One region of the Bacillus sp. 0209A genome, then DNA from elsewhere that is predicted to be linked to it. Evidence: a T-box and tRNA genes for the amino acid it is inferred to sense, from the RefSeq annotation. Region 1 holds a T-box; the other holds one or more tRNA genes.
The links. A T-box is a leader RNA that pairs with one kind of tRNA and senses whether it is charged. The one in region 1 lies ahead of thrS (threonine--tRNA ligase), so its partner is inferred to be a tRNA-Thr.
Positions count from the first base shown of each region.

Region 1 (14,674 bases):
GATATAATAGAAACACGGCTAAAAAAAAGAGGGAATGACGATGGCGTATCCAAATGGAAAATTATCAGAAGAAAAAGTGTTTAAAGATCCGGTGCACCGCTATGTTCATGTTCGGGACAAGCTGATATGGGATTTGATCGGAACCCGCGAATTTCAGCGTCTCCGCAGAATTAAGCAGCTCGGCACGACGTATTTGACGTTCCATGGCGCTGAGCACAGCCGGTTCAACCATTCTCTCGGTGTCTATGAAATTGTCAGGAGAATGGTTGATGACGTCTTTAAAGGCCGCCCTGAATGGGATGACAGTGAGCGCGAACTCTGTTTGGCCGCGGCGCTGCTTCATGATCTCGGGCACGGACCATTCTCGCATTCATTTGAAAAAGTCTTTCACCTTGACCACGAAGATTTTACAAGAGATATCATTTTGGGAGACACAGAGGTCAATCAGGTGCTCAGAAAGGTGAGCCCGCGTTTCCCACAGGATGTTGCTGAAGTCATTGCCAAAACATATAAAAACAAGCAAGTGGTCAGCCTGATTTCGAGTCAGATTGACGCAGACCGCATGGATTACCTGCAGCGCGACGCTTATTATACGGGCGTCAGCTACGGCCATTTTGATATGGAGCGGATTCTTCGGGTGATGCGCCCGCGCGAGGATCAGATCGTCATTAAAGAAAGCGGGATGCACGCTGTCGAAGACTATATCATGAGCCGCTACCAAATGTACTGGCAGGTGTATTTCCATCCTGTGACAAGAAGCGCAGAGGTTATTTTAACGAAGATTCTTCACAGGGCGAAGCAGCTGCACGATGAAGGCTATGTCTTCACTCACGCCCCGGTTCATTTCTATTCTATTTTTGAAGGTAAATTGACACTGGAGGATTATGTGAAGCTGGATGAATCTATTATTTTGTATTACTTCCAGGCCTGGGAGGATGAAGAAGACGCGATTTTATCCGATTTGTGCCGCAGATTCATTAACCGCCAGCTGTTCCAATACGTTGAATTCAATCCGAATGAAGAAATGTCGGCTTATTTTGAGCTGACTTCATTGTTCAAAGAGGCGGGAATCGATCCGAGCTATTATTTGGTCGTTGATTCTTCTTCCGATCTTCCATACGATTTTTACCGTCCTGGAGAGGAAGAGGAGCGTCTGCCGATCCATCTCTTGACGCAAAACGGCCAAATTAAAGAGCTGTCCAGACAGTCGGCTATTGTGGAATCCATCTCCGGAAAACGGCGGACGGACCACAAGCTGTACTATCCGAAGGACCTGATTTGTGACGGCTCTGAACACCCGGAAGCGAAAATGAAAATCCGGCAGCTGCTGGGACTGACATAGAAATTGGAAAGAAGGAAAAAGGAGATGTCGGGAATTTGTTGAAAGAACATGCAAAACTGATGAAGGTGTTCTCGGATTCTGGAGAAATCATCGGGCGGAAGAAGATGCAGAAAATGATTTATATCGCAAAAAAAATGCAGTTTCCTTTCTATGAGAAATATGATTTTCACTTTTACGGACCGTATTCAGAGGAACTGACGCTCCAGATTGAAGAGCTGTGCAACCTTGGATTTCTGCATGAGGTGAAGGAAAAAAAGGGCGGCTACTTTCAATACCGTTATTCGCTGACTGAGACAGGCTCCGCATTTTTAGACCATGCTGATCTGGATATGCCAGACATTAAGGGCTATATCGACAGTGTGAACAGCCGTTCATCGCGGTTTTTAGAGCTGGTTTCCACGATCCTTTACTTTGACGGGCTTGAGGCCGAGGAAAAGAAAGAAAAAGTCTTTACAATCAAAAGCAAGCAAAAATATACAAATGAAGAATATGACGAAGCGCTTCAATACATAGAGGAATTGAAGCAGATTTGTTAACCATACAAAGCAAAAGAAATGATCCGTTTCTTTTGCTTTTTTTATTGACAAAAGCTGCTAAGGAATCTATTGTGGATATTAGTTATCTATAATTTATCGGGAGTGAATTGGATGAAAATGAAATCAGGGATGGAGCAGGCGGTTTCTGTGCTGCTGTTACTGTCAAGGCTGCCCGTACAGTCTTCTTTAACGTCAGAGGCAATCAGCCAGCGTTTGCGCGTGTCTCCGTCTTATTTGAAGAAGTTGATGAGGACATTGGTTCAGGCCGGTTTGGCAGAATCCATACCGGGGACGAAGGGCGGTTTTACCCTTACGAAGCCTTTGACAGACATTACGCTCTATGATGTTTATCAAGCGGTTGAAGGCAGAGGTTCGATCTATCAGGGGAAAGGCTTGCTGCAATCCGTATTCGAGGGTGAAAGCAGCTGTGTGCTGGAGACAGTCATGGGGGAAATCGAGGATAAATGGGCCAATCTCATGAGAGAAGAATCCTTGCAGCAGGTTATGGACAGAGTCGGGGAATTGTACGATCTTGAAAAAATAGATGATTGGGTAAACAAGCAAATGAAAGGGCAATTGCAATGAAAAACAGCGGATCTTTACAAAAGTCAGAATCATCAACTGGCATATCTGTACTGATCGTGCTCGCTCTCGGTTTTCTCATGGCTACTCTTGATGTAACCGTTGTGAATGTGGCGATGGCTGATATGAAAAGCGCTCTTTCGATGTCACTTTCAGGTGTGACGTGGGTTGTGGACGGGTACATCCTTACTTTTGCTTCGCTTCTGCTGGCGGGCGGAGCCTTGGCTGACCGTTTCGGCTCGAAGGCGATATATATACTCGGCTTGGCCGTTTTTGTCTTGGCCTCTAGTCTATGCGCTGTATCCATTAATGGCCAGATGTTGATTGCCGGACGCCTCATACAGGGAATTGGCGCGGCTTTGTTTATGCCGAGCTCACTCAGCCTTTTGGCTGCTTCTTACCCTGATGAGCGTGTGCGGGCGAGAATGTTTGGATTGTGGGCCGCTCTTGTTTCCGCCGCTTCTGGCCTTGGGCCCTTTATCGGCGGTGTGCTGGTACAGGCGGCAGGCTGGCAGAGTATTTTTCTGATCAATGTGCCGTTAGGGGCTGTTGCGCTCATTTCAGCTTATCGAATACTCGGCCGCGTGCCGGGAAAAAGCAGCTGCGTAAATATTACAGGGCATCTGCTTGGAGTGGCGGCTCTCGGATTTCTCTCCTTTGCATTGATACAGGGGCCTTCAGCTGGCTGGCGCTCGCCTGTGATTCTTGGTGCATTCGCGGCGGCGGTTTTGGCATTTGTGCTGTTTTTGCTGCGGGAAATCTCTGCGGAAACATCGATTCTGCCGGCGTCCTTATATAAAAACGGCCGATTCTCAGCTGCTCAATTCGTCGGGTTTTTGCTGAATTTTGCCCTTTTCGGCGGCATGTTTATGCTGAGCCTTTTTTTGCAGGAGGCAAGAGGCGCAAGCTCCTTTATGGCTGGAGTTGAGCTGCTGCCGATGATGGCGGTCTTCGTGATTGGCAATCTGTTGTTTGCCCGTCTGGTGAATCGGTTTGAAGCAGGACAGCTTATGTTTGTATCAATGGCGGTCGGCTGTATCGTTGCATTGCTGTTGTTTATGCTTGTTTCTCCGGATTTTCCTTATTGGCAGCTGGCGGTTTTGATGTCTGTCATGAACCTTGGCACCGGCATTACAGTTCCTGCCATGACAACTGTGATCATGCAGGCTGCCGGACAAAAGCATGCGAATATCGCCGGCGCGGCCTTGAATGCCAACCGGCAAATCGGAGCCTTGGTCGGCGTAGCGGTATCCGGGGTGATTATTCATCTGTCCGCCACTTGGTATGCAGGCGCCGGATTTACGTTTTTGATGATGGGAGCGGCGTACAGCCTCGCCGCATTGCTTGTATGGCTGTTTCTGGCTGTCCATAACGGCACTGCCGCGTCAGAAAAAATGTAAATCACTGATTGCGTTTTGTGGGAATATATAGTAAGATATAAAAAATTATTGAAACGACAGGCACTGATAAGGACATGAGATGCTTTTTACGGTTTCCAGAGAGGGAAGAACAGCTGAGATCTTCCTAACGCAGGGAAAGCAGCTTACCGCCTTTGAGCCGTATCGGAGAAATCAAGTATCTGATACCGTCATGCTGCGTTACAGCACCTTAAAGCCGATACACCATGTGTGTTGATCGGGAATTTGGGTGGAACCACGGATGATAAACACATTCGTCCCTTTTATAGGGATGAATGTGTTTTTTTATATGAATTGAATACATGCGAAGAAAAGGACATGAATGATCGTTACGGTTTTCAGAGAGGGAAGGAAAGGTGAGAGCTTCCCAGCTTAGGGCTGTCATTTACCGCCTTGGAGCAGCATTGGGGAACGAAAGTATCCAATGCCGTCTATGCTGCGTTACAGCACCAAGCCGACAAACAAATAGCGTTTGTCGGGAATTTGGGTGGAACCACGGGTTAATCACACACTCGTCCCTTTTATAGGGATGGGTGTGTTTTTTTATGAATTGAATACATGCGAAGAAAAGGACATGAATGGTCGTTACGGTTTTCAGAGAGGGAAGGAAAGGTGAGAGCTTCCCAGCTTAGGATGATCATTTACCGCCTTGGAGCAGCATTGGGGAACGAAAGTATCCAATGCCGTCTATGCTGCGTTACAGCACCAAGCCGACAACATAGCGTTTGTCGGGAATTTGGGTGGAACCACGGGTTAATCACACACTCGTCCCTTTCAGAGGGATGGGTGTGTTTTTTTATATACAACAATAATGAAGGAGTGTTTAAAAATGAGTAAACATGTACACATTCAGCATCCAGACGGACAGATCAAGGAATATCCGAAAGGCATTACAATCAAAGAAGCGGCTGGTTCTATCAGTTCCAGTCTGCAAAAGAAGGCGGCTGCGGGTCAGGTCAACGGCAAGCTCGTTGATCTCGGCTTCAAGCTGGAGGAGGATGCTGAGCTTTCGATTGTCACACTTGATTCACAAGAAGGCTTGCAAGTGCTCCGCCACACATCAGCGCACGTGCTGGCCCAAGCGGTGAAACGGCTGTATGGCGAAGTGTCATTGGGGGTGGGGCCTGTGATAGAAGACGGCTTCTACTATGACATGAAGCTGGAGCACAGTTTGACATCGGATGACTTAGAAGCCATCGAAAAAGAAATGAAGAACATTATAAATGAAAACCTTGAAATGAAAAGAATTGAGGTTTCTTACGAAGAGGCTGAAGAACTGTTTGCCAAAAAAGGCGAGCCGTTTAAGCTGGAGATTTTGAAGGATATTCCGCGCGGAGAGGATATCACGCTGTATCAGCAGGGAGAATTCGTTGACCTGTGCCGGGGGCCGCACCTTCCTTCTACAGGGATGATCAAGGCGTTCAAACTGACAAGAGTATCGGGCGCTTATTGGCGCGGAGACAATGAAAATGAAGTCCTGCAGCGGGTGTACGGGGTTGCGTTTCACAAGAAAAAAGATTTGGATGCGCATCTGCATATGCTGGAAGAAGCGGCAAAACGTGACCACCGCAAGCTTGGCAAACAGTTAGAGCTGTTTATGTTTTCTGAAGAAGCGCCGGGGATGCCGTTTTATTTGCCGAAAGGGCAGATTGTCCGCAATGAACTGGAACGCTTCTCGCGTGAGCTGCAAACAAATGCCGGCTATGATGAGGTGCGTACGCCGTTTATGATGAATCAGCGGTTATGGGAGCAGTCAGGCCACTGGGATCATTATCGCGACAATATGTATTTTTCAGAAGTGGATGAGACAAGATTCGCAATGAAGCCGATGAATTGTCCTGGACATATGCTCATATTTAAAAACAACCTGTATTCGTATCGTGATCTGCCGATTCGTATGGCGGAGTTCGGCCAGGTCCATCGCCATGAATACAGCGGCGCTTTAAATGGAATGCTTCGCGTCCGGACGTTCTGTCAGGATGACGCGCATATCTTCGTTCGGGAGGATCAGATTGAGAGCGAGATCAAAGAAGCGATTGGGCTGATTGACGAGGTATATCGTACATTTGGTTTTGAGTATTCGGTTGAGCTTTCGACTCGCCCGGAGGATTCATTGGGCGATGATAGCCTTTGGGAAGCATCGGAACGCGCCTTAGCACATGTCCTTGAGGAACTCGGCCTGCCTTATGAGGTGAATGAAGGCGATGGGGCGTTTTATGGACCGAAAATTGATTTTCACATAAAAGATGCCCTGAAACGAAGCCACCAATGTGCGACAATTCAGCTTGATTTTCAAATGCCGGAAAAATTCGATTTAACATATATCAATGAACACAATGAAAAGGTTCGTCCTGTTGTCATACACAGAGCGGTATTCGGCTCGATCGACCGTTTCTTTGGTATTTTGATCGAGCATTTCGGCGGGGCGTTCCCAGTCTGGCTCGCACCGATTCAGGTTCAAATCATACCGGTTTCACACGTTCACTTGGACTATTGCAGAAAGGTGCAGGCAGAGCTGAAACAGGTGGGGATAAGAGTCGGCATTGATGAGCGCAATGAGAAGCTTGGATACAAAATCAGAGAGTCGCAGGTACAGAAAATCCCATACGTGCTTGTGCTAGGAGATCATGAAGAGCAGCAGGATGCGGTAAACGTCCGCCAATTCGGGCATCAAGAGAATAAACACGTTCCTTTTCAAACTTTTAAAGATAAACTTGTCAAACAGGTGAAAAATCGAGGCATGTAGGAGAAAAGCTGCGGATTCTCATTTTGCTTTTTTGACTTTCCCTATCCGGAATCAGTAAAATAATAAGTAAATCATATCGTTCGTATGTTATGAATGCATCTCGAAATGGGGAAATTGACATGGACCATGACAAACTGGAAGCAAATTTGCTGGATCACGCACTTACAAAATACTTGAAAACCACGAAGCAAATAGATGAAGCTACCGTTCCGAAACACGTAAATAATATAAGAGGATTTATTCTGCGGATCATATACAGACATGGGAGCTGCACCATAAAGGATATACTAAAAGAGGTCACACTGTCTCCCTCTGCGACAACCACCGCCCTCAATCATTTAGAGCAGGAGGGTTTTATTGAGAGATCGAGAAATAAAAATGACCGCCGCACTGTATGGATTACGCTTTCCGAGTCGGGCCGGGGAGCGGCTGAGCAAATGATTGAAAACCGCCAGCAGCTGATTGACGGCATGTTTGAACGTGTAACAGCCGAAGAGAAAAAGACGTTCTTAGCGATTGTTGCGAAGCTGACCCAATAGGGATAGAAAAAGCCGGTGCGCGAAGCGCCGGCTTTATAGAGATTATTCCATATCGCTCAGACGTTTGCCTGCGACGGCATAATGGTCTTTTCTCATTTCTTCTATAAACACAACAATTTTTTCTTCAGAAGCACCGGTTGTTTCCTTTACCGCTTCTGTTACTTTCTCGACAAGATTGCGTTTTTGCTCGTCTGTACGGCCTTCGAGCATTTTGACGGTTACGTATGGCATGGGTGCTGAATCCTCCTTTATCTCGTTTCCTCTCTTTAGAAAAAGAGGCTTCTTATAGTATACTGAATAAAGTAAATTCTTGCATTTTTAGAAAGAGGGATATCTCACTTGGACCGTTTTTTATATTATCCGTTATCTTTAATGCCATACCTCGTCATCACGTTAATTGTGTCGTTTACGATACACGAGCTTGCCCATGCTTATGTCGCATACAAATTCGGTGACGATACGGCGAAAAGACAAGGAAGACTGACACTGAATCCTATTAAACACCTTGATCCGTTCGGAACCATTTTGATTCTGGTGGCCGGCTTCGGATGGGCGCGCCCTATTCCTGTCAATCGCCGCTTCTTTAAGAAACCTCGGCTTGCCGGCGTGCTCGTATCTATTGCCGGACCCGTCAGTAACCTGATTCTTGCGTTTATCGGTTTCTTTTTGTTAGTGTTGATGCATGCATACGGAATGGAGCAGCTTGCGGCATTCAGCACGGGACTTGATCAGTTCTTTTCCATTTGGATTCAGCTGAATCTTGTCTTGTTTTTATTTAATCTGCTGCCGCTGCCGCCGCTCGATGGCTATCGAATCATTGAAGATCTCGTCCCGCCGGGGGTTCGTGCCAAGATGACGCAGGCGGAGAGCTACGGCTTTATTGTCTTTTTGGTTCTGTTTGTGACACCGCTCGGATCTTACGTGCTTTGGCCGATGCTCAATGCCGGAAGAGATCAGATTTTAGAGCTGTTTTCAGCGATATTTCAACCGCTTTTGTAGGAGGTAGAACTTATGGAAGAAAAAAAGAAAAAATCAATCGGGTTTAATATTATTAAAAGTGATCCGACAGACGGACACGGCGGTTTTGGCGTAGGGGCACTCAGCTTAGATAACATTTCCCCCGTATTCGTCGATGTAGAGGAAAAAGAAGCGTTCGTTGACATCGGTGCTATGCACGCCCGCAGCACCGTTGAAAAAGGAATTAAATTTCTGCCGAACAAAGAAGAAGTTCCGAACGGCAAACCATACTGGCTTGTCTGGGTGACGATTGACAGAAGAGAAGAGGGGCCTTATTACGCTGGTGTGACAGCCTGTGAACTGACGGTCGACAGAAGCATCAGAAGAGGCTACAAATCGCTGCCTGAGCATGTGAATCTGATGGATAAATCCATGAAACGGAACATTATCATTGATAAAATGGACGACAGCTCGAAGCGTGTGCTCGGCGAGTTTCTGAAAAATCATGATCAGGGCCTATGGGACCGGTCACCAGATGAATTAAAAACAGGCCTGCTTCCGGAAGACCATTAGTTTGTGAACGTTCTGTGAACTTTTAGAAAATTTGTACTATTTTCCGTAAACTTTGAGTAAACTGGTGATACAGAAATAGGACATGGAAAATCCCGAGCCGAACCAAGACTCGGGGTTTTTCATTTTTAGGGTGATAGGATGTACGAAACCATTCGAGTCGGTGATTGGGTGATTAAAGCCGACGTGGAAGAAACGAGAAAGCAATATGAGAAAGAACTAGAGGATATGTGTGGATGCGGTAACTGTCTAAACTACTATGAAGCAGTGAATGAATTGCCGGTCAGAAAATCTCGTGTCTTAGAAGGTTTTGGTCTTATTCCGTCGAAATGCCCGGATATTAGTTATCATGGGATTAAAGATCATTTGCACTTTTATATAGCCAGTTATTTTATCGTTGGCCGTATTGTAGAAGGAAATCAAGAATTGAACCCGGAAAGGATTGATTTGTCGTGGCATGTTTCATTTTCAGTGCCCCAACACAAAATTTACATTCCTAAGGGGTTTCCAAAACCAATTATTCAACTCGATTGCGTTACGCTGCTTCCATGGATTATAGACGAACCATACGAATAACCCGGCCTCCGAGGAGCCGGGTTATTTTTAATGATTCCGCCCTAGCCATTTGTCCCACCACTTTTTAGGGGAAGCGGGGTTTTCTTTGGCTGGAAGCCGGTCTTTTGTTGGTTTTGCGGGTTTTGCCCCATAACACACGTTCGACGGTTCAGTGCCTTTCACAAAATACGTGTAGTGCTTGGCTGCGCAGCCGGGGCCGGACGTGTAGCCTGTTGCCGGATCAATGTACACGCCGGTTACGCCTTTTGGCGGTTTGAAAGCAGTTTCCGGTTCTCCTTTGAGCGCATCCTCCATGAAGTCAGCCCAAATCGTTTTGGCATAGCTTTTTTCTTCGACCGAGTCGATGGTGCTGTTTTTGTCATAGCCCGTCCAAACACCTGCGGCCAGCTGTGGATTAAAGCCGATCATCCAGCTGTCTGCGCTGGTGGTTCCTGATTTTCCCGCATACGTTCTTGTCAGGCGGTTGGCGATCGTCCGTCCGGTTACCGACGTATAGCCGTTTAAATCCGTATCAAACATGCCTGTCATCATACTTGCCGTGACAAAAGCGGCTTTTTCATCAAGCACCTGTTTATGCTGATTCGGGTTTTCGTATAGCACATGTCCCGCCGCGTCCGTGACCCTCGAAATAAAAGTCGGTTCGATTTGCTTCCCGCCATTTGCGAGCATGGCATAGGCGTTGACCATCTCAATCGGGCGCACGGGTTCGGTGCCGAGTGCCAGGGACGGCAGTTTTTGAAAATGAGCAGTGATGCCGAACTCATTTGCCGCCTGTACGAGCTTGTTCATGCCGAGAAAGAGATGTGTTTTCACAGCGTAAATGTTGTCGGAAAGCGCCAGCGCCTGCAGAAGCGTAATCGGCTTGTTGGCATAGTATCCGTTATAGTTGCTTGGAGAATACGTTTCTCCCTGTGCATCAATTTGAAACTCGGTTTCTTCGCTTTTCATTAAGGTGACTGGCGTAAATCCGCTCTGAATCGCTTTGTAGTACAGCAATGGCTTAATCGTCGAAGCAGGCTGGCGTTTCGCCTGTGTCGTCCGGTCAAACGGGCTTTTTTGATAATCCCTGCCGCCGACAAGGGCGAGAACACTTCCTGTGCGGGGATCAATGGCTGAAAACCCGACTTGAATGTCAGAGCCGGCGTTAACTGTTTCGGTAATGGTCTCCTCGGCGATGCGCTGCATCCGTTTATCTACCGTTGTATAGACGTTTAACCCGCTCGTTTCAATTTGCTCCCGCGTCATGCCGAGCTTTTTCTCCACTTCTCTCATCGCATTGTCATAGAAATAAGGGGCTTTTCTCTTGGAAACTTGTTTATTCAAAGGCTGATAGGAAAGAGGTTCCTTGATCAGTTCATTCGCTTTTTTCTGGCTGATCATCCGCTGCTTTTCCATCATTCGCACAATCGTTTTCTGGCGCTCCTTGGCCTTCGTTTCATTGATATACGGCGAATAGCCGGAAGGGCCTTTTGGGATCCCCGCCAATAAAGCGGCCTCCGCATCCGTCAGGTTTTTCGCATGCTTGCCGAAATACAGGCGGGAAGCGGCTTCAATGCCGTAGGCGCCGTGGCCGTAGTAAATCGTATTTAAATAGCCTTCTAAAATCTCTTCCTTAGAATAGTTCTGTTCCAAACGGATCGTGTAGAACGCCTCATTCCATTTTCGTTTCCACGTTTTATCGTGTTCAAGGTATAAATTTCTCGCATATTGCTGGGTGATGGTGCTTGCGCCCTGAACCTTGGCAAATGCTTTCAGATCAGCTAGCGCCGCACCGGCCATTCGTTTATAATCAAAGCCGTGATGATCGTAGAAATTCTGGTCTTCAACCGCCACTGTCGCTTTTACAATTGTCGGATTCATGTCCTTTAAGGGGACCCAATAGCGCTTTTCGCCGTAATTCGTTTCCCCGAGCTTTGAGCCGTCACTCGCATACAAAATCGTGGATTGCGGCACTTGCACGGAGGGAGCGCCTTGGTATTTGGCTATCAAAATGACAGTCATAAACACAGCAGCTGCCGCTAAGGCCGCAAGAGCCCCTAAAAAGATACAGGCGCGGACGGTTTTCAGCGTCAGTCTCAGCCGTTTATTTGTCATTGCATCCACAATGGGTTCCCCCTTTTTTTATGTTTCTACTATTATGAGGAAAAAAGACCGTTTTTAAACATCGCAGAACAGGACGCATCTTTACTTTTTTCCCGCCATCCTCTATACTTTTTCCTTAGGTGAAAAAGAGATTTCAACCGGGAATAAAAGCTGAAAAGACGCTTACAATACATGAATACAGCCTTGAAAGGGAGATGACAATTGAGCGAACTTTGGTACACAGAGAAGCAGACGAAAAACTTTGGCATTACGATGAAGGTTAATAAAACATTACATACAGAACAAACGGAGTTTCAGCATTTAGAAATGGTGGAAACGGAAGAGTTCGGCAACATGCTGTTTTTGGACGGCATGGTTATGACATCTGAAAAAGACGAATTCGTTTATCATGAAATGGTGGCGCATGTCCCATTATTTACGCACCCAAATCCGGAGCACGTTCTTGTTGTCGGCGGCGGTGACGGCGGCGTCATTAGAGAAATCCTGAAGCATCCGAGCGTGAAAAAAGCGACACTTGTTGATATTGACGGCAAGGTTATCGAATACTCTAAAAAGTTCCTTCCTTCTATCGCGGGCAAACTGGATGATCCGCGCGTTGACGTGCAGGTGGATGACGGATTTATGCACATTGCGAAATCTGAAAATCAATACGACGTGATCATGGTGGATTCAACTGAACCTGTCGGACCGGCTGTAAACCTGTTTACAAAAGGATTCTACGCAGGAATCGCAAAAGCGCTGAAAGAAGACGGAATTTTCGTCGCTCAGACGGACAACCCATGGTTTACGCCGGAATTAATCACAAATGTACAGCGCGACGTGAAGGAAATTTTCCCGATTACGAAGCTGTATACAGCGAACATTCCGACATATCCAAGCGGTTTGTGGACATTTACAATCGGATCGAAAAAATATGATCCGCTTGCAGTCGAAGACAGCCGTTTCTTCGAAATTGATACGAAATATTACACAAAAGATATTCATAAAGCGGCGTTTGTTCTGCCGAAATTTGTGAGTGACCTGATTAAATAATGAGGGTATGGCGCAGGAGCGAATCTTGCGCTTTTTTACAGGAAAGCGAGGGTATTATAGATGAGATTTGATGAAGCATATTCAGGAAAAGTATTTATCGCGAGCCGCCCCGAGTGGGAAGGGGCGGACGCCATCCTTTACGGCATGCCGATGGACTGGACGGTCAGCTATCGCCCGGGCTCACGCTTTGGCCCGAGCAGAATCCGCGAAGTGTCAATCGGCCTTGAAGAATACAGCCCGTATTTAGACCGTGATCTGGCTGATCTGAACTTCTTTGACGCCGGCGACATTCCGCTGCCGTTCGGAAATCCGCAGAAAAGCCTTGATATGATTGAGGAATATGTAGACAGCATTTTAGAAAAAGGGAAATTCCCAATGGGTATGGGCGGGGAGCACCTCGTGTCATGGCCTGTCATGAAAGCGATGTATAAGAAGTATCCAGACCTTGCGATTATCCATTTTGACGCACATACAGATCTTCGCGTTGATTATGAGGGAGAACCGCTTTCTCACTCCACGCCGATCCGCAAAGCGGCAGAATTGATCGGACCGCAAAATGTGTATTCTTTCGGAATCCGTTCCGGCATGAAGGAAGAGTTTGAATGGGCGAAAGAAAACGGCATGCACATCTCAAAATTTGAAGTGCTTGAACCGCTGAAGGAAGTGCTTCCGAAGCTTGCGGGCCGTCCGGTATATGTCACAATCGACATTGACGTATTAGACCCTGCGCACGCACCGGGAACAGGAACGGTTGACGCCGGCGGCATCACGTCTAAAGAACTGCTTGCATCCGTCCATGAAATCGCGCGTTCAGAGGTAAACGTGAAGGGCGCTGATTTAGTGGAAGTCGCACCGGTGTACGACCACTCAGAACAAACGGCAAACACAGCCAGTAAAGTCATCCGTGAAATGCTGCTTGGGTTTGTGAAATAACGAAGGGAAAAAACCGCCGATGGACGGCGGTTTTTTATCTTATATCATGGCTCGTTCAGCAATCTCGGTGTCATGTATAAACATGGATGTTACCCCACTCCAAAATAATGCAGCAGCACTTATTGTCAAACAACCGATTAGTAACTTATACTTCAATTTCATACAAATTCACTCCTCCTTGGATGTGCTGTCTGATATCTTCAACTTTCAAAAAATAAGCGGAGGCTTTTTTAAAATCCTCTAATTTATAGTAGTATTTAGCTGCATCAAGGGCTAAATCTTCCATATCAGCGTACATCAATTTACTTTCAAGGAAAAGAAAACATTTATTAATTTGTTCTTCATCAGGACCGGATAAGTGTAAAGATTTTAAAAATTCGAACTTGTGTAGATAAACAGTGTCCTCAGCTTTTAGAGAATGAGCCAATCCCCTATTATAATATTCTTCTGCTTTTAACACATTACCTAAATTATAATATATTTGTGTAATTAAGAAGTATGGCTGAGGAAGGGAATTTATGATTTCTGCATTCTCAAATACAGTTATAGCTCTTACCAAGTGATCCACAGCATTTTGAAAGTCTTTTTGGTTATTATGACAAAGCGCAACATTATATAGAGTTCTTCCCATTAATTGAGGCTGCTGTTCCGCATCAGCCATCGAGAAAGCTTTTTGAAAATGAGATATCGCATGTTCATATTGTTTTAGATCCAAGAAATTTGCTCCAAACAAGGAGTGACACTGAGTAAGCCTTATGTCATATGCAGTCTGATCATTATAAATTTCATACGCTTGTCTAGCATAATCCATTGATACATAAGTTTGTTTCATATAATAGTAAACCTCAGACATCTTAAAGAAAAACTCTGCCTTCTCTATTCGATCCTTAACGAATATCAACTTGCTTTCGGCCTTTTTGAAAAATTTAATGGCCGACAGATATTCCCGCTGGTCAAGCTCATACATGCCCCTGAAGAAATTAAAGTAATAATCAAGGACTCCAGTCAAACGAGCCTGTTTTTTATCAATCTCAACCAGCAAATCAGACAGCCGCGGCTGTTCCTCGATCCGCATTTTCTCTAGTGGTTCAAGGTACTCAAGCATCAGGTTGTGCCGGAATTCCATCAGTGAATAGTACAAATGAAGATCCTGATCTTCTTCCATTTGGTCCAGCTCTTGTTTGATTTCTCTTCGTAAATACTCTGCATCGGGTATGCTGAATCGGCGTATGTACATATACCATTCATTAATCTTTTCTCCGACGGAAGAAGAAGATATGACACCTGTCACGTTTGCAAATCCCTCCCTTCATTATTCTATATATGTCATATTTTATCAT
Region 1 covers NZ_JBAIZV010000002.1:366,945-381,618, forward strand. Annotated here, with positions in the region: gene V6D44_RS07070 (HD domain-containing protein) at 41-1,342, shown strand; gene V6D44_RS07075 (YwgA family protein) at 1,378-1,878, shown strand; gene V6D44_RS07080 (Rrf2 family transcriptional regulator) at 1,990-2,463, shown strand; gene V6D44_RS07085 (MFS transporter) at 2,460-3,860, shown strand; gene V6D44_RS07090 (hypothetical protein) at 3,940-4,095, shown strand; T-box leader at 4,177-4,401, shown strand; T-box leader at 4,433-4,654, shown strand; gene thrS (threonine--tRNA ligase) at 4,708-6,624, shown strand; gene V6D44_RS07100 (MarR family transcriptional regulator) at 6,744-7,163, shown strand; gene V6D44_RS07105 (2-hydroxymuconate tautomerase) at 7,206-7,394, opposite strand; gene V6D44_RS07110 (site-2 protease family protein) at 7,503-8,162, shown strand; gene V6D44_RS07115 (YwhD family protein) at 8,175-8,693, shown strand; gene V6D44_RS07120 (hypothetical protein) at 8,832-9,266, shown strand; gene V6D44_RS07125 (transglycosylase domain-containing protein) at 9,294-11,369, opposite strand; gene speE (spermidine synthase) at 11,571-12,401, shown strand; gene speB (agmatinase) at 12,462-13,334, shown strand; gene V6D44_RS07140 (response regulator aspartate phosphatase) at 13,480-14,625, opposite strand.

Region 2 (14,674 bases), on a different contig from region 1:
TATCTGATTTTTCCAGTTTTTTTATATTGCTGGGAGAGCCTTTAGCCGTCACGTCTATCGCTTGCGAATCAGGATCTAGAAATTCAATGTTTTGCGAGCTGCTCAGCCCTACAGTCTTAATAGAGACATTCTCAAACTTCTGATCCGCTTCACTATCTACTTCTATATGCAAAGTCACCTTTGACGGCGAGATTTTTTTGACGCCGTCAGGAAGCGGAATATCTGCCTCGATATCGGAATCCTTGTTAATTTTGCTTAAATCTAAGCTGACGCCGTCTATAAATTCAAGAGAATCCAACACATCCTGCGAGCCGTAAACCGTTACCTCACTGGGGCTGGATTCAATATTCGCTATACTGACACCGTCAGGAAGGCTTCCTGTCCGTTCAATTTTAAAGGGTACTTTTTTACTTGGGCTTGTCACCGGAACGGTAATCTTGATGACCGAGGGCTCCACGTCCACAGGAAGCGCGTTTCCGTCCTTATCATAGACAGTCACTTTTGCCTCTTTTTCAATCGTTTCATCTGCGTTTTCCAGGTTCACTGAAGCTTTCACAAGAGAAATATGATCAATCACATCTTTAGATCCGGTAATCTGCACATTTTTCGGACTGACAATCGGCTGCTCCGGAGAATAGCCTTTTTTCATCTTGCTTTTATTGTAGTACTCCACTTCTACGGGAAAGCTTTTGGTCATCCGTTCTTGAATCGTAACTGTCGTAACAGACGGATTGATTGAGATTGTCAGCCCATCCGACACGTTTTTGGCCTTTAGCTCAACCTTATGTGTGCCGGTTTTTAAATTTTCCATGTCGGCATATATTTCAAAATTCTTGGTCTGTCTAGCCTTTTTCACGGCACTTGTCGAGCCTTTTATCGTGACATTAACCGTTTGCGGAACACCCGTCACGACGTAGTTTTCATCATCGTAATACGCTTTGACCGGAATGTCGGTCAGTGTTGCCTCATCAATTGTTGATGTCGGAAAGAAAGATTCACCCGGTTTTTTCGGAGTCGGTGCTTGATTGCTGTTGACCGCCACATAAAGCAAGAGCGCGAAAAGCAGAGCAATAATTTTCACAGCCCAGCGATTGTTTAAGAATTTATCCATTTTTCTTGCCCCTCCAATACCAGCGGTTAGAAGAAGTGTCTTTGGTGTTTTTCTTAAACTCGGCTTCAAGCATTTCTTTCAGCGCTTCTTCGGTCAGCTCTCTGTGAAGGTCGCCGTTCTTTGCCACACTGACGCCGCCGGTCTCTTCAGACACAATAATCGTCAAACTGTCTGTCACTTCACTGATACCGACAGCCGCTCTGTGCCGCGTACCCAGTTCTTTTGAAATAAACGGGCTTTCCGAAAGCGGCAGATAGCAGGCGGCAGCGGCAATTTCATTATTCTTCATAATCACAGCACCGTCATGAAGCGGGGTGTTCGGGATAAAAATATTGATCAGCAGCTCAGAGCTGACTTTGGCATTCAATGGTATGCCTGTCTCAATATAATCGCCCATTCCAGTGTCCCGCTCAATGGTCAACAGGGCGCCTATACGGCGTTTCGCCATATAATTGATCGCTTTTGTGATTGCCTCAATCGTTTTCTGCTGCGCTTCCTCCACAGGCGTGCCGCTTCTTGAGAAAAAGCGGCCCCGGCCAAGCTGTTCAAGCGCTCTTCTCAGCTCAGGCTGAAAAATAATAATAATTGCTAAAAATCCCCATGTTATTGCTTGGTCCATCAGCCATTGAAGCGTGCCGAGGCCCAAATATTGGCTGGCCATACGGACAAGCACGATCACGACAATTCCTTTTAACAGCTGAACCGCTTTCGTGCCACGTATGACCATAATAAGTTTATATATCACATACCAAACAAGGAGAATATCAACGGCATTGCCGAGGTACTGCAAAAAAGGGATATCCTCAAAAGCCATTTCCTCGTCCTCCAAGATTTCAGTCATTTCGTATTTTTGTGTTTTACGTGTTACGCATATGTACTTAACATAGCGAGCCCATTATACCACATTTCGATTCGGCAAGTGAAATGCGCCAGCTCTTACAGCCCGTAAAAAAAAAGAGCAAAGCAACTGACACGCTTTACTCTTTTTCGTTCGGTTTTAATGCATTGAGTACACTTTTCCCCGCAGACTTCAATTTATACCATGTCCAGTCAAATAATTGATTGATTTCTTCAATCTGACCGGTGACTTGTCCAGCAGAGGCCATATACTTTTCGCCATTTACGACGGTTACATCCCCGTCTATTTTGCCTTTAATAATCAGCTTGCCGTTTTTGACAGTGACATCACCTTTGACCGTCTCACCTTCAGGCACGATCACAGTATGGTTCTGCACCACAAGATTCGGCTGCTTAGACACGCTGAAGTTGTGGTCATTATGCCAGCTGTTTAAAAAACCTCCGCCCATCAAAATGATGAATACCGCAGCAGCTGCGATAACAGGATGGGTTCTGAACCACCTTTTCACAGAAGCTCTTTTCTTCTCCTTAGGCAATTTAGCCATGACATTAGCGGTAAAATCCGCGGGGGCTTCGACATGCGATGTGCTCCGGACGAGTGCTATAGATTTTTCCATCTCATAAAAATGCTTTCTGCATTTCTCGCATGTCTCAAGATGTTCATTTAATACGTGTTCATCTTTTGGAAGGATATCTCCATCAAGATGCATATGCATAAGCTGCACAATTTGTTCAGGACAGCTCATTTCATCACCCCACTTAAAGATCCCTTAATTGTTTTCGAAGAGCCTCTCTGCCTCTGTGAATCCGCGTTTTCACAGTCCCCACAGGAATGTTTAGAATCTCGCCGATTTCAATTAATGAGAGTTCGTCAATATACTTTAATACGATAACTGTTCTGTATTTGTCAGGAAGCTTTAAAATTTTCTGCTGAATCGTGTTTGAGAGCTCCAGCGACACTACTTCATCTTCTGGCAAAACTCCGTCTGCGGCGATTTGCGAATACATGGTCAAGCCTTCCGTACCAGCCACCTCTGCATCGAGGTAATAATCCGGCTTCTTTTTGCGAATGCGGTCAATAGTCAAATTGGTCGCGATTCGATAAAGCCAAGTTGAAAATTTCCGGTTAATATCAAAACTGTCGATATTAACGTACGCCCTGATGAAAGCCTCCTGTGCAATATCCTCTGCCTCATGCACATTGCCAAGCATACGGTAGCAAAGCTGATAAATTTTATCCTTGTAAATATCTACGATGTCCGCAAATGCATTTTGGTCGCCTTTTTTGACTTGCTTAATTCTCTTTTTAATCATCATTTCCATATTTATCTAACCTCTGCCTTCACCGGTCTGTATGTATACGAGCTTCGTTTTAAAAGGTTTCAATTTTTTATAAAATAAGTTTAACAAATTTTTGGCAGGGTGTAGATGGTAATTCGTGAATAAACTACCTTAACATATTTTTAAAATTATTATACAGACTGAATAGTTAGAAGTTGGAATGATTTTCACAAAATAAAAAAGACACCTTTTGGTCAAAGGTGTCTGTGACTGGGCTAGCTGGATTCGAACCAACGCATGACGGAGTCAAAGTCCGTTGCCTTACCGCTTGGCTATAGCCCAATAATGGTGGAGGGGGGCAGATTCGAACTGCCGAACCCTGAGGGAGCGGATTTACAGTCCGCCGCGTTTAGCCACTTCGCTACCCCTCCGTATTTTGCAAAGACAGTGCCGGCAAGAGGACTTGAACCCCCAACCTACTGATTACAAGTCAGTTGCTCTACCAATTGAGCTACACCGGCAAGATGGTGGAGGATGACGGGCTCGAACCGCCGACCCTCTGCTTGTAAGGCAGATGCTCTCCCAGCTGAGCTAATCCTCCAAATGGTGACCCGTACGGGATTCGAACCCGTGTTACCGCCGTGAAAGGGCGGTGTCTTAACCGCTTGACCAACGGGCCGTTTGTGTTCTCGTCGAGCTGACAAAAGTTATTATATACAGGTTACCCCCTGTTTGTAAAGAGAAAAATTAAATTTTTTATTTTCAAACTTTTTAACTCCTTTTTTAACTGAAAAAGCCTCCCAACATTAGTCATTTATTTTATGATAGAGACAAGCGAAGCAAGAGAGGAGAAACCAATATGATTCTAGTCAGTTCTTGCCTTGGAGGCATTGAATGCAGATACAACGGCTCTCACGCCGCATCAGAGAAAATCAGAAAACTCATCGATGAAAATAAAGCAGTCATGGCTTGTCCTGAGCTTCTCGGCGGCTTTTCCACTCCCCGTGAGCCTGCAGAAATCATCGGAGGCACCGGCGAGGATGTTCTCAATGGAACCGCTAAAATCGTGACAGCCTCAGGAGAAGATGTAACAGAGTTATATATGAAAGGCGCCGCTAAAACATTAGCTTACGCAAAAGCAATCAATGCATCCGCTGTCATATTGAAAGAAAACAGTCCATCGTGCGGAAGCAATTTCATTTATAACGGCACATTCACTGGCAAAAAAATCGCCGGCAGCGGAGTGACCGCCGCACTGCTAAAACAAGCGGGCTGCCGTGTCATTTCAGAAAACCAGTTAGACGACATATTGTAAGGAGGGCACCCCATGACTCAAGACATTTCTTTATCCTTCTATAAACCTGAACATTCGCCGGAACTTCAATCATTTACCCTAAACAACGATGACAAGCGCTTTACCTCTCTCCCCAAAGAGGTGCTGACTCAGGCCTTAGGCATACAGGACCGGTATCCGGCTGTCATCTTAAATGACAATCTGCCAGTCGGCTTTTTCATTTTACATACATCAAAAGAAACGCTTGCTCCCTATACTAGCAATCCATTTGCTTTACTGCTCAGCTCCCTGTCTTTAAACGCTGTACATCATGGAAAAGGCTATGCAAAAAAAGCAATGCTTCAGCTTCCCTCGTTTGTGAGCAGTTATTTTCCATGGTGCGATGAAATCATTTTGGCCGTCAATCACCTAAACACACGCGCAAAACACCTTTATATGAAAAGCGGGTTCCTAGATAAAGGACGGCGAAAAATCGGGCCGCTTGGAGAACAGCTGATTCTTCATTATTTCCTATAGTCTCGGGTGAAATAAAATTTCAAAAATATAAAACCCAGTTGAAATATCATAACGGAAGTGAATATACTGAATAGTAAGATACATCATTTTAAAACAGGGGGCATCCTCATGTCAGAACTATTAAACCTTCACCGGCTTACAACAGAATCACGCAATAGCCAAACAGCGGAAATCCACAAAACAAACACTCTCGGCATCCTCAAGATGATCAACAACGAAGATTTGAAAGTCGCTGCCGCCGTTCAGCAGGTTCTCCCTGATATCAAAACAGCTGTAGACTGCGCATACAACTCGTTTCAAAATGGTGGCCGGCTCATATACACAGGCGCCGGCACAAGCGGCAGACTCGGTGTCATGGATGCTGTTGAATGTCCTCCCACCTACAGCGTAAGCCCGGATCAGGTCATCGGAATTATGGCTGGAGGCCCCAAAGCATTTTTGCAAGCAGCAGAGGGCATTGAAGACAGTGAAGAAGCAGGAGCCGAAGATTTAAAAAACATACAGCTTACGTCAAACGACACAGTCATTGCCATTGCAGCAAGCGGCCGCACACCTTATGCCGCAGGCGCCCTCACATACGCCCGTAAAGTAGGAGCACACGCCATCGCCCTTACCTGCAATGAAAATTCCGCCATCAGCAAGGAAGCGGATCACAGCATTGAGGTTGTTGTTGGCCCTGAGGCCATTACAGGATCAACACGTATGAAAGCCGCAACCGCTCATAAAATGATTCTAAACATGATATCCACCGCAGTAATGGTCAAAATCGGCAAGGTTTACGAAAACTTGATGGTAGACGTCAACGTCAGCAATAAGAAACTAAAAGAACGAGCCATCAGCATCATCCAAAGCCTTACTAACGCTTCATACGACACAGCCAGACATACACTGGAACAAGCCAATGATCACGTCAAAACGGCAATCCTCATGCTCAAAACAAGCACAGATCAAGAAAAAGCTCAAACATTGCTTGAGGAAGCAAACGGTTTTATAGACAAAGCAATCGAAAACTACCATTCATGATAAGGAGAGAACGAGCATGGCAACAGGCGGTTTAGCGATCATCCAATCAATGAAGCACAAGCTCCCTCCATCCGAGCGTAAACTTGCGGATTACATCCTAACTCATCCCCACAGGGCAATAGAAAACACTGTCAGCGAAATAAGCACCTTAGCCAATTCAAGTGATGCTGCCGTCATCAGGCTCTGCAAATCACTCGGACTAAAGGGTTTTCAAGATTTAAAAATGAGAGTAGCAGGCGATCTGGCAAAGCCTGCTGTTCAAGGCTACCGGGACATTGCGCCCCACGAACCGCTGTCCTCCATTTCTGAAAAAGCGGCCGGCAATGCCATTCAAGCCATTCAAGACACCTCAGACCTGATGGACTATAAAGAGCTTGAACGAGCGGTTTCTCTGCTTCTCCAAGCACATACTGTGCATTTTATCGGCGTCGGGGCTTCCGGCATTGTCGCCAAGGACGCCCAGCAAAAGTGGCTTCGCATTCATAAACTAGCAACCGCGTTCACAGACACTCATCTTGTGGCATCATTAATCGCAAATGCAGATAAGGATGACATCGTATTCGCTATTTCGTTTTCGGGAGAGACGCAGGAAATCATTGAGCTGCTCACGATGGCTAAGGAAAAAAGCATCAAAACGATCAGCCTCACACAATTCAGTCAGACATCAGTCTCCGCGCTGGCTGATGTCCCGTTGCACACGGCACACTCCAATGAAGCCCTGATTCGAAGTGCAGCCACTTCCTCCCGCCTCGCCCAGCTTTTTATGATTGATGTTTTGTTTTTAGGCATGGCGGCTGAGCGGTACGAAGAAACAACCGGATATATCGATAAAACGAGAGCAGCCATAAAATCTATGAGAAAAAAATAAGGCATCTTGATGAGGAGGGGTTTTGATGAGCAAAGAAAATAACTACCATCATCTCGCAAAGAAAATCCTTGAGCTATGCGGAGGAAAATCCAATATTTCCTCGTATACGCATTGCATGACGCGCCTGCGTATTACGCCTTACGATGAAAGCAATACAGATGCTCACGCTTTAAGAGAGCTTGACGGCGTATTGGGGGTCGTCGAAGCTGAAACCATCCAAATCATCCTTGGAGCAGGAATCGTCAATCATGTCACAGCCGCTTTCTCAAAGCTTGTGTCAGCAGAAGAAGATATCGATGTCAAAGATGCAGCTGCCAAAAAGAAAGCCGATATAAACCGAAAAAACGCCACTCCATTTAAGCTTTTCTTACGTAAAATTGCCAGCGTCTTTATCCCGCTAATTCCCGCACTCGTCGCTTCCGGTTTAATTACTGGGATTACCAAAGCAATCATTCAAGCCGAATGGCTCTCTGCAGAATCACAAGTCGCTATTATCTTGACAGTCATCGGCTCCGGGCTGTTCACTTATCTCGGCATTCTCGTCGGTATTAACGCATCGAAAGAATTTGGCGGAACACCCGCTCTTGGTGCTCTGGCGGGGATCTTGATTTTGAATCCGGAGATCGCAAAGATCGTTTTATTCGGAGAACAGCTTCTTCCGGGCAGGGGAGGGCTGATCGGAGTTCTTTTCGCAGCCATATTCATCGCTTACACCGAACAATTTATCCGTCGTTTTATTCCTCAATCACTTGATATCATTGTCACTCCAACCGTTTCACTGTTAATCACCGGAATCGTAACGTATGTTTTATTTATGCCTTTAGGCGGCTTCATTTCTGATGCCATTACATCCGGCCTTCTGTCCATCCTGGACATCGGCGGCATCGCTGCAGGCTTTATTTTGGGCGCAACCTTCCTTCCTCTCGTCGTGACCGGACTGCATCAAGGCTTGACGCCTGTGCACATGGAACTGATCAATTCAATTGGAAATGATCCTCTGCTCCCGATTCTGGCGATGGGAGGCGCGGGACAGGTAGGTGCGGCCTTTGCCATCTTTGTCAAAACAAAAAAAACAACATTAAGAAAAGCGATCGCCGGCGGGCTCCCCCCAGGGTTTCTCGGCATTGGTGAACCGCTAATCTTCGGAGTTACGCTGCCACTTGGACGTCCGTTTTTAACAGCATGCTTAGGGGCCGGAATCGGCGGCGCTTTTCAAGCATATTTTCAGGTAGCCACCATTGCCATTGGTGTCTCCGGGCTGCCGCTTTCCTTTCTCGTCCTGTCTTCGCAAATTATCCTATATATCATCGGACTCTTTATTTCCTACGCGGCCGGCTTTTTATTGACCTACGCGTTCGGATATAAAGATGAAATGGCTTCTCAGTTCTATTAAATGGTTTCTGTTTTTGGGATAGTAACGGGATAGAAGCATGGAAAGGAGCAAGCCTATGAAAACAAAGACACTTTCCTTATTCAGTGCCATTTTAACCTTTTCTATATTGGTGTCGAATGAAACCTTCGCGCAAACAGCAGACAACCAAATTGAGCCGAAAACCATAAATTCAGAAACTGTACAATTCTTGTCGAAGAAACTAAGGAAGGTTGATCGGATGATAGAACGGGATGTTGAAGCAGGATTTCCAGGCGCCGTTCTTGTTATCGTGAAGGACGGCCGCATCATTAAAAAAGAAGCGTACGGCTACAGTAAAAAGTACGAAGGATCAGAGCTGCTGCGCCGCCCAGTTAAAATGAAAAACCACACGATGTTTGACTTGGCCTCAAATACAAAAATGTATGCAACGAATTTTGCATTACAGCGCTTAGTCAGCCAAGGAAAACTCGACGTCTATGAGAAGGTTTCTGCTTATTTGCCTGATTTCAAGGAGAAGCCGGGAGACCTCATAAAAGGAAAAAACAAAATTCGTGTCATCGATGTCCTGCAGCACCAATCAGGACTTCCCGCAAGCTTTTACTTTTACTCACCGGAAAAAGCCGGTATGTACTATTCTCAGGACCGGAATAAAACGATTGAATATTTAACGAAAATTCCGCTCGATTATGAAACAGGGACAAAACACGTATACAGCGACATAGGATATATGCTCCTCGGCAGTATTGTCGAAAATCTCACCGGTAAACCGCTTGATGTATATGCGGAGCAAGAACTTTACAAGCCGTTGGGGCTGAAGCATACCTTATACAATCCGTTGCAAAAAGGATTTAAACCGAAGCAGTTCGCAGCGACTGAACGTATGGGCAATACGCGGGACGGCTTTATTCATTTCCCTAACATCCGTACAGATACGCTGCAAGGAGAAGTGCATGACGAAAAAGCATTTTACTCAATGGGAGGCGTGTCCGGACATGCCGGATTGTTCTCAAATGCAGATGATATGGCCATTCTGCTGCAAGTCATGCTAAACAAAGGATCATACCGAAGCGTTTCTTTATTTGATCAGAAAACAGCCGGCCTGTTCACGGCACCTTCAGCAACAGACCCAACATACGCTCTTGGCTGGCGGCGAAACGGCAGTAAAAGCATGGAATGGATGTTTGGCTCCTATGCCAGCGAAAGTGCTTACGGGCATACCGGCTGGACAGGGACAGTTACGATCATTGATCCAACTTACCATTTAGGCATCGCATTGTTAACAAACAAAAAGCATTCGCCAGTTGCTGATCCAGAGGAAAATCCTAACGTGTTTGAGGGTGATCAATTTCCAACAGGCAGTTACGGGAGCGTCATTACCGCGATTTATGAAGCGATGGAATAAATGATTCGACGATAGGAGGAAGTTTCTATGAAACCTGTCTTTCCGCTTATCCTTTCAGCCGTTCTCTTTCTTTCATGTTTTCTCGGCGCCGGCCAAGCAAAAGCTGCTTCATCCAACAGCTCACCCAACGCCAAGCAGCTTGTCAATCGCATGACGTTAGATGAAAAACTCGGCCAGATGCTGATGCCTGATTTCAGAAATTGGCAAAAGGAGGGCGAGTCTTCTCCACAAGCCTTTACAGAAATGAATAAGGAAGTCGCTAGCCTCATCAAGAAATATCAATTCGGCGGCGTCATCCTTTTTGCGGAAAATGTAAAAACAACAAAACAAACTGTTCAATTGACAGACGCTTACCAAAAAGCCAGCCCCAAAATCCCTCTCATGCTAAGTATTGATCAGGAAGGGGGCATTGTAACAAGATTAGGGGAGGGGACTAATTTCCCGGGGAATATGGCACTGGGTGCAGCCAGAAGCAGAATCAATGCCTATCAGACTGGCAGCATCATTGGAAAAGAGCTTTCAGCCTTAGGCATTAATACAGATTTCAGCCCTGTTATGGACATTAATAATAATCCTGATAATCCGGTCATCGGCGTACGGTCATTCAGCTCCAATCGAGAACTGACAGCACGACTCGGTTTATACACGATGAAAGGTTTGCAGCGGCAAGATATAGCCTCTGCCCTCAAACATTTCCCGGGACATGGAGACACGGACGTTGACAGCCATTACGGACTGCCTCTCGTTCCCCATAGCCAAGAACGCCTTCGTGAGATCGAGCTCTATCCTTTTCAAAGAGCCATTGATGCCGGTGCTGATATGGTGATGACAGCTCACGTTCAATTTCCTGCCTTTGATGGCACCACATACAAAAGCAAACTCGATGGATCGGACATTCTGGTTCCGGCTACACTCTCGAAAAAGGTGATGACCGGTCTTCTTCGTCAGGAAATGGGATTTGACGGCGTCATCGTTACCGATGCCCTCAATATGAAAGCAATCGCAGATCATTTCGGACAGGAAGAGGCTGTGGTCATGGCTGTAAAAGCGGGCGTCGATATTGCATTAATGCCTGCCTCAGTTACTTCTCTGAAAGAAGAACAGAAATTCGCCCGTGTTATTCAAGCTTTAAAATCAGCCGTGAACAACGGTGACATTCCTGTACAACAAATCAACAAATCGGTTGAAAGAATCATTTCCCTGAAAATAAAACGCGGTATGTATCCAGCTCGACATGACGACAGCATAAAAGAAAAAATAGCCAAAGCCCAGAAAATCGTAGGAAGCAAGCGTCACTTGAAAGCAGAGAAAAATATAGCCGAAAAAGCAGTGACCGTTTTAAAAAATGAACAGCGCACCTTGCCGTTCAAACCTAAAAAAGACAGCAGAATCTTAATTATCGCGCCTTACGAAGAACAAACCGCTTCAATTGAACAAACCATTCGTGATCTCATCAAGCGAAAGAAAATCAAACCCGTGTCCCTCAGCAAAATTAATTTTGCCAACCAAATATTTAATGCCAAGCATGAAAAACAAGTAAAAGAGGCTGATTATATCATTACCGGCTCCTACGTCGTGAAAAATGACCCTGTCGTCAACGACGGTGTCATCGACGACACCATATCAGATTCAAGCAAATGGACCACTGTATTTCCGAGAGTTGTCATGAAAGCCGCACTGCAGCACAACAAGCCATTTGTCTTAATGAGCCTGCGCAACCCATATGATGCTGCCAATTTTGAGGAAGCGAAGGCGCTCATTGCTGTCTATGGCTTTAAAGGATACGCGAATGGCCGTTATCTTCAACCTAATATTCCCGCTGGAGTTATGGCGATATTCGGTCAGGCAAAACCTAAAGGCACACTCCCAGTTGACATTCCGTCAGTCACGAAACCGGGAGACATCCTTTATCCATATGGCTACGGATTAAATATCAAAACGGGAAAACCGTTTTCATAAGGAGGAACTCATGAGAAAAACAATATTTGCTTTTCTCACAGGGCTCATCATGTTTGGAACGATAACAGCCGCCTCAGCATCACCCGATGCCAAGAATCAAACGGCTAAAAAACCTAAAGTCCAGACCGGCATAGACACGCTTTTGCCAGTTTATAAAAAACAGCTCAAAGGAAAACGAATCGGATTAATCACCAATCCAACCGGCGTAAACGCATCTCTGAAAAGCAGTGTCGATATTCTTCACGAAAACCCTGATATTAAACTGACAGCTTTATTCGGCCCAGAGCACGGCGTCCGCGGCGATGCTCAGGCGGGAGACAAAGTAGGCTCTTACATTGACGAAAAAACCGGGATTCCCGTATACAGCCTCTACGGAAAAACGAGGAAACCGACTCCAGAGATGCTGAAAAATGTCGATGTTCTTATGTTTGACATTCAGGATGTCGGGACCCGTTACTACACGTACATTTATACAATGGCATACGCTATGGAAGCCGCTAAAGAAAATGGCATTCCTTTTATGGTGCTGGACCGACCGAATCCTCAAGGCGGGGATCATATTGAAGGACCAGTCTTAGAGCCTGAGTACGCCTCATTTGTCGGACTGTATCCCATTCCGCTAAAGCACGGAATGACAATAGGCGAATTGGCTTTGCTGTTCAACAAGGAATTTGACATTGATGCCGAACTGACAGTGGTAAAAATGAAACACTGGAAACGGAAAATGGATTTTGACGGCACCAGACTGCCTTTCGTCCTCCCATCACCTAACATGCCGACGGTAGAGAGCACATTTGTATATCCTGCAACCGGACTGATTGAAGGAACAAATATATCCGAAGGGCGGGGGACAACAAAGCCATTCGAATTGATTGGGGCTCCCTTTATCAAAAGCACAGAACTTGCAGAAACATTAAACAGACTCCATCTGCCAGGCGTCACATTCAGGGCAGCTTCCTTTACGCCGACATTTTCTAAACATCAGGGAATGCTTTGCCACGGTGTTCAGCTCTATGTGACAGACCGAAAAAAGTTTGAAGCGGTTAGAACAGGCCTTTCACTCATTAAAACAATACACGACCTCTATCCTGAGGATTTTGAGTTCCTAGCAACAGGTTCATTTGATAAACTGGCAGGCAACGGTTGGATCAAAACAGAAATTAAAAATGGCACTTCTATAGATGACATCATAGATCGCTATGAAAAACCACTCAAACAATTCAGTAAAACAAGAAAAAAGCATCTCATCTATTAGACGTAAGCTTCGTATGTTACACGTGTAACATATTCTTACCGAACAAAAGACCCTTACTTTCAAACGGGAGTAAGGGTTTTTTTATGACAAAATCCCACCCGCTTTATATAGGAAAACTTTCATTTATTTGGTACAATCTTATTGAAAATGATTATCAATTGAAGTTTCTGAAAAGGTGGTCTACTCTTGCAAAATACAGTGATTTATTATCCCATACAAATTGAATATCTTAAAAAAACAAGTGATCTCTTCTCAGAACAGCAATTAGCCGATTCATTCGTACTGATCTTTCATGTCAAAGGAAACGGCCATATTTCGATCGGAACAAGCATCAGTCCTCTGCAAAAAAAGACGCTTTATGTTTGTCCGCCTAACGAAACCTTCGGCTTTACGCCTGCAGCCGAAGGACATATAGATACCTGTCTGATCAGGATTCAAAGCTATATCAAGGAATCCGGACGAGATATCTTAACGCCATGTACAGAAACGGAATTAGCCAAACTGAAGCTTGTGAATATATCACATATCGAAAACCTTGCAGCCCGGCTTCAAGAGCTTGCTGCGCTATGGAATGAATCGTCTCAGCTTTCTCACCTAAAATGCATGATTGAAGTACAAAGCCTGATTTATGACCTCATGACTGCCAGTGTATCTGATCTAACGGATACACACTCAGCAATCGAGAAAACAAAACAATACATCGAAACTCATGCAGAAACAAAAATGACACTTGCCCAGTTGTCGCAAATGGCAGGGATCAGCGCCAAACACTACAGCGAAACCTTTAAAAAAAGGACAGGTCAAAGCGTAACAGAATTTATCACAAAGACGCGAATCACCAGAGCAAAACGGCTCATGGCAAGATCAAACTGCAAATTGAAAGAAATCGCTCATCAAACCGGCTATCAAGATGAATTTTATTTCAGCAGAATCTTTAAGAAGCATACAGGCTGCTCACCTACAAGCTATATGAAAAAACGACGAAAAAAAATTGCCGCATACGGAAGAGGCACAATGGGCCACCTCATCCCTCTTCATCACATACCGTTTGCGGCCGCGCTCCACCCAAAATGGACGTCTTACTACTATCAGCATTATTCGACAGATATACCCGTCCAGCTCAGCGCATACCGGTTTAATGAAAAATGGGAAGAAAACCTGAATACGTTATCTCAGGCCGAACCAGATGTGATTTTCAGCATGGATTCTATTTCTCAAGAAGAAAAAAATCATCTGAATCGCATCGCAGAAGTCATTTATCTTCCTTCAGAAGAAAGCTGGAGAACTCACTTTCTGCAAACCGCCTCATTCTTAAAGGAAGAGTCCGAAGCAGAAAAGTGGCTCGCGGCTTATGACCAGCAGACGGCGGTCGCCAAAAAAACACTTCAGCACGCCCAAAGGCAGCGTTTTCTCTTTCTGAGGCTGCATAAGCAAAATTTTTATCTGGCACATCATCGAAGCGTCCGCGAAGTCTTTTTTGGAGATTTAGAATTCAGCTCCGCAAAAACGGAAGACACGCCTTCAGAGCAAGCGATTTCGGTAGAAAATATCGCAAATTACCAAGCTGACTGCTTAATGCTTTTTCTATTTAAAGAGCCTGAAACCATTGCTTATTACCAGCAATTGCAGCAGACAGAAGCATGGCAAAACCTAAGCGCAGTACGGAATAACCGTGTATACCTTCTATCCTTTGACCCTTGGAATGAATACTCGGCTTGCGGCCATGAACGGATTG
Region 2 covers NZ_JBAIZV010000008.1:56,249-70,922, forward strand. Annotated here, with positions in the region: gene cdaR (CdaA regulatory protein CdaR) at 1-1,111, opposite strand, end outside; gene cdaA (diadenylate cyclase CdaA) at 1,104-1,925, opposite strand; gene rsiW (anti-sigma-W factor RsiW) at 2,089-2,715, opposite strand; gene sigW (RNA polymerase sigma factor SigW) at 2,729-3,292, opposite strand; tRNA gene V6D44_RS19935 (tRNA-Gln) at 3,521-3,592, opposite strand; tRNA gene V6D44_RS19940 (tRNA-Tyr) at 3,597-3,681, opposite strand; tRNA gene V6D44_RS19945 (tRNA-Thr) at 3,699-3,771, opposite strand; tRNA gene V6D44_RS19950 (tRNA-Val) at 3,776-3,851, opposite strand; tRNA gene V6D44_RS19955 (tRNA-Glu) at 3,855-3,929, opposite strand; gene V6D44_RS19960 (DUF523 domain-containing protein) at 4,110-4,565, shown strand; gene V6D44_RS19965 (GNAT family N-acetyltransferase) at 4,578-5,060, shown strand; gene murQ (N-acetylmuramic acid 6-phosphate etherase) at 5,169-6,083, shown strand; gene V6D44_RS19975 (MurR/RpiR family transcriptional regulator) at 6,100-6,951, shown strand; gene V6D44_RS19980 (PTS transporter subunit EIIC) at 6,977-8,344, shown strand; gene pbp4b (penicillin binding protein PBP4B) at 8,400-9,725, shown strand; gene V6D44_RS19990 (glycoside hydrolase family 3 protein) at 9,753-11,684, shown strand; gene V6D44_RS19995 (exo-beta-N-acetylmuramidase NamZ family protein) at 11,695-12,939, shown strand; gene btr (bacillibactin transport transcriptional regulator Btr) at 13,126-14,674, shown strand, end outside.
Region 2: it encodes a tRNA-Thr, which carries the amino acid that the T-box ahead of thrS (threonine--tRNA ligase) is inferred to sense. The anticodon was not compared.